One region of the Marinobacter sp. SS13-12 genome, then DNA from elsewhere that is predicted to be linked to it. Evidence: predicted binding sites of a transcription regulator. Region 1 holds the regulator's gene; the other holds the start of a gene.
The links. The regulator FliA, encoded in region 1, starts transcription of late flagellar genes. The targets are predictions, from matches to a motif close to CTAAAGTTTNNNNNNNNNNNGCCGNTAA.
Positions count from the first base shown of each region.

Region 1 (2,201 bases):
CAAGAGGCGGTCGCTGTTTAATAACAACACAGCCTGTGGTTCAACGTGGCAAGAGATCAGAATCAGTATGAGCAAACCACATCCGGTACAGGTGATTGCGATTTCCGGCGGGAAGGGGGGCGTTGGCAAGAGTAACGTTGCGGTGAACCTCGGCATCGCCCTTTCGCAGAAAGGGCGGCGTGTCGTGCTGCTTGATGCCGATCTTGGTCTTGGCAATATTGACGTTTTGCTGGGGATTACCGCCAACCGGAACATCCAGGATGTTATTGCCGGTGACTGCGACCTGCGCGATGTGCTGGTCAGCGGTCCTGGCGGAATCAGGATTGTGCCAGCTTCCTCCGGTACCCAGCGCATGACCCAGCTGTCCTCGCTCGAGCACGCCGGGCTGATCAATGCCTTCAGCGAACTGGGCGACCAGATTGACGTTCTGATTGTGGATACCGCGGCCGGTATTTCCGATTCTGTGGTCAGCTTCCTGCGAGCCTCCCAGGAGTTGTTGCTGGTCGTATGCGATGAACCCACCTCCATCACCGACGCTTACGCCCTGATCAAACTGATGAACCGTGATTACGGCACTAACCGCTTCCGCATTCTGGCAAATCAGGTGCGTAACGAGCAGGAAGGCCGCCATCTGTTTGAAAAACTGACCAGAGTGACCGAGCGGTTTCTGGATGTAGCACTACAATATGTGGGTATAGTGCCTTACGACGAGGCCGTAAAAAAGGCGGTTCAACGCCAGCGCGCTGTGCTTGATGCCTATCCCCGTGCCAAGGCATCGCTTGCCATCAAGAGCCTGGCGGATAAAGTCGACAACTGGCCATTACCACAATCGCCCCGGGGGCATCTGGAATTTTTTGTGGAGCGGCTCGTCGAAGTCTGATTTTGATCCTTCACTGAAAAGCCGGATACATGACATTGGCGAAAGAACTTGGAATCTACCACCGGACCGGCACGCAGGGGCCCTCACAGCTTGTTGAGGAGCAGGCGCCGCTGGTCAAGAAAATCGCACTTCACCTGATGGCCCGGTTGCCGGCTTCGGTCCAGCTTGAGGACCTTATGCAGGCTGGTATGATCGGTTTGCTGGAAGCGGCCCAACGTTACAGCTCCACCAAGGGGGCTACCTTTGAAACCTATGCAGGCATCCGGATCCGCGGTGCCATGGTGGATGAGATCCGTAAGGGGGACTGGGTTCCCCGCTCCGTGCACAGAAACTCCCGCCGTATTGCCAAAGCTATCAAGGCCGTCGAGGACCGCTTGGGTCGTGAAGCCCTGGACTGGGAAGTCGCCGAGGAACTCGGCCAGAGCCTTGATGAATACCACTCCTCACTGAGCGATGCCAACAGTGGCCGACTTTTTAGCCTCGATGAGCTCAATGAATCCGGCGACCTGCCGATAAACGAAGCAGAGACCAGTGATAACCCACTGGAAGGCCTGACATCGGACAACTTCCGGAAGAACCTGGCCGCGGCCATTGGCGATCTGCCAGAGCGCGAGAAACTGGTGCTTGGTCTGTACTACCAGGAAGAACTGAACCTCAAGGAAATTGGCGCAGTTCTGGGTGTCAGCGAAAGCCGGGTGAGCCAGATCCACAGCCAGGCGGCACTTCGATTGCGGGGTCGGCTCTCCGACTGGAAGCAGTGAGCTCTGCCCGGTCACAGTCGTGGTGCAGCGTTGCAAAGCATTCTTTACTGTAGCCTTTTGGTAACCGGTGCTTTACAACCGGGCCAAAGGCAACACAATAAGCGGTAAATCTGCCGGCTTGCTGGACTGAGAGCCGGAAGCCAAAAACGAATTCCGGGCGTTTTATACTGGAGGTCCCATTGGACAAAAACATGAAAATCCTGATCGTGGATGATTTCTCCACCATGCGACGGATCATCAAGAACCTGCTTCGCGATCTTGGCTTTACCAACACCGATGAAGCGGATGATGGCAATACCGCACTGCCCATGCTCCGCAGTGGAAAATACGATTTTCTGGTTACCGACTGGAACATGCCGGGCATGTCCGGGCTGGACCTGCTCAAGGAAGTCAGGGCTGATGAGAACCTCAAGACCCTGCCGGTGCTCATGGTAACGGCCGAAGCCAAGCGGGATCAGATTGTGGCGGCGGCGCAGGCCGGGGTGAATGGCTACGTGGTCAAGCCGTTCACTGCAGCGGTCCTCAAGGAGAAGATTGAGAAGATCTTCGAGCGAATCCAG
Region 1 is NZ_JASSUA010000001.1:2,224,548-2,226,748, forward strand. Features, by position in the region: gene flhF (flagellar biosynthesis GTPase FlhF) at 1-21, shown strand, start outside; gene QPL94_RS10225 (MinD/ParA family protein) at 68-880, shown strand; gene QPL94_RS10230 (RNA polymerase sigma factor FliA) at 910-1,641, shown strand; gene cheY (chemotaxis response regulator CheY) at 1,821-2,201, shown strand, end outside.

Region 2 (2,201 bases), on a different contig from region 1:
CAGCACGAGCACAAGAGCAACAATGATGAATTGTCGCTGCTGAATCTCGCGATCCAGGCGTGCATTCAGGTTATCGCTGACCACATCGAAAATGCCGGCGGTAAAAGCCTCATAATGAACAAGCTGGCTCTCGACCGTGCTATTGAAATCCTGCCATGGCAACTCCAGGCGCATGGGAGTGATGACATCGCTATCAAGCTCATTCCGAATGCTGGTCAGGCTGTCTTCAATACCTTGCACGGCATTACCGGTATTTTCCGCCAGGGTGGGCGATGCATCGATTGCCACCGCGAGCGCGGGGCCAAGCAGTGATGCGCGATTGGTCAGCTGATCGTAAATTTCATTCAGCACGTCACTGAGGCCATAGCCCACCTGCCCCTCTATCAGCGCAAAAATGCCGAAAGCACGGGCCCGCCCGATGATGCTTTCGGCATCCGGCAGTGCCTCACGCACAAGCCCGAGCAACAGCAGGTTTTCCCGTGACGCGTCCTGGCCGAGGCCGGAGATCTCGATGGTGGCGGAGAGCATGGCCCGGACTTTCTGGACAAACTCCTGATAATACTTGAACTGGGGGTCGATGTTGCCCTGATAACTGTCGGTTGATTTCAGCGTTTGCCACTCTTCACGCAGCATTGCCACCTGTTCCGCCCAGTTGCCGGAGGTGTCGAACAGTGCGTCTGCTTCCGCCAACTCTTCCAGAAGTCTGTCAATCCGCTCAGCGGCCTCGTCCGATCTGGCGAGCAGCTCGTTGTCATCCTTGGTCTTTCCAGGCGACCGGTAATCGCGATAATCAAGCGAGGCCTGGAGGAGTGCATCCACTTTCTCAAGCTGCTCCAGACCTTCAACACCCCGGGTCATGGTATCTACCGACCGGTTCAACTCGCTGATCACCAGCCAGGAAAGGGCAACGATAGGCAGCAGGAACAGAACGCTGATCAGGCTGAACTTGTAGAACATCGGCAGCCGGTTCATCAACGACACTGCAGGCTTGATAAGCTGGTTCACGTATACCCCCACGCAAGGCGTCGAAAAAATGAAGCTTTATTCTATTTGTTTATATTTTCGACTAAAGTACTACAAACTTGAGTGTTTTTCGGAGTAAAAATGTAAATTTTATTAACACATCAATCTTATACGACCCCCGCGATCACCAGTAGAGCCAACACACAGATCCAAACCAGCATGCTGCGGTTCAGCAGATCCCTGATTGCATCCAGACTGCGGCGGCCATAATCGGCCCACTCGTCGGGGTGAATTTGCGAGAATCGCCCCGGGTCCAGCGCATAGCCTGTCAGCGCACCGTTCGCCGCCGCCATCAACACCTGATCCGTTTTCAGTGTTACACCGACCAGAACACGCTTCCCTTCGCTCATCCAGCCGGCAAGATCCCCGGCCACACCGAAGGTAAACGACAGTAAACGGGAGGGCAGCCAGTTCAGCACCTCTGCCAATGCCGCAAAGTCAGGCCTTGCTGTCACCTGTGGCCAGTGGTCGCGCAACGCAATGACCCCGCGTGCGAAAAATGCCGCTGCCGGGCCACCAATCACATACCAGAAGGCAATCAGGAAAAATCGCTCGAAGACATTGACCATCAGCGAACGTGACAGAATCAGGTGCATCTCGTCGGGAGAGGTGGCCGCACCTCGATCCCGGGCAGGGAGGCTATCCTTGATATGGTGCCAGGCGGCCTGCATGTCACCCCTGGCCCAGGACGCACTGTAGGCTTCCAATGGTGAGCGCCAGCCGGGCGCACCCATCAGCATCACCAGGAGCGCGAATTCCAGAGGGTAAGCCGCCATTCTCCAGCCCAGCTCCCTCAAATACCACTCGCTGGCGGCAAGCAAAACGGCCGGAACGGCAACTATGAGCAGCCCCCTCCATTTCACCGCTGCCTTTCCGGCGGGCACTTTACTGTTGGCACCAAAAGCAGCGCGCCAGAGGAAGTCCCCGGACCAGGCGTTCGCCGCATCCAGCTTGCGCCTGGTCAGGTACGCGAGCAGAAACACCACCAGTACCATCAGCCAACCCCCTCTGTTTGCTGACCGGCATCCAGCATCTGCCGGTAGTAGGACCAGTCAAACGCCGGGCCCGGGTCGGTTTTCCGGCCCGGCGCGATATCACTGTGGCCGGTAATCCTGTCCGGGGTGATTTCCGGCCAGGCCGACATAATCTTCTGCGACAGGTCCACCAGAGTCTGGTAT
Region 2 is NZ_JASSUA010000003.1:63,823-66,023, reverse strand. Features, by position in the region: gene QPL94_RS16230 (methyl-accepting chemotaxis protein) at 1-1,005, opposite strand, end outside; gene QPL94_RS16225 (histidine kinase) at 1,131-2,018, opposite strand; gene ampD (1,6-anhydro-N-acetylmuramyl-L-alanine amidase AmpD) at 2,018-2,201, opposite strand, start outside.
Region 2: QPL94_RS16230 (methyl-accepting chemotaxis protein) is a predicted target of FliA. The motif match lies at 1,060-1,087, and genes of this name have one in related genera.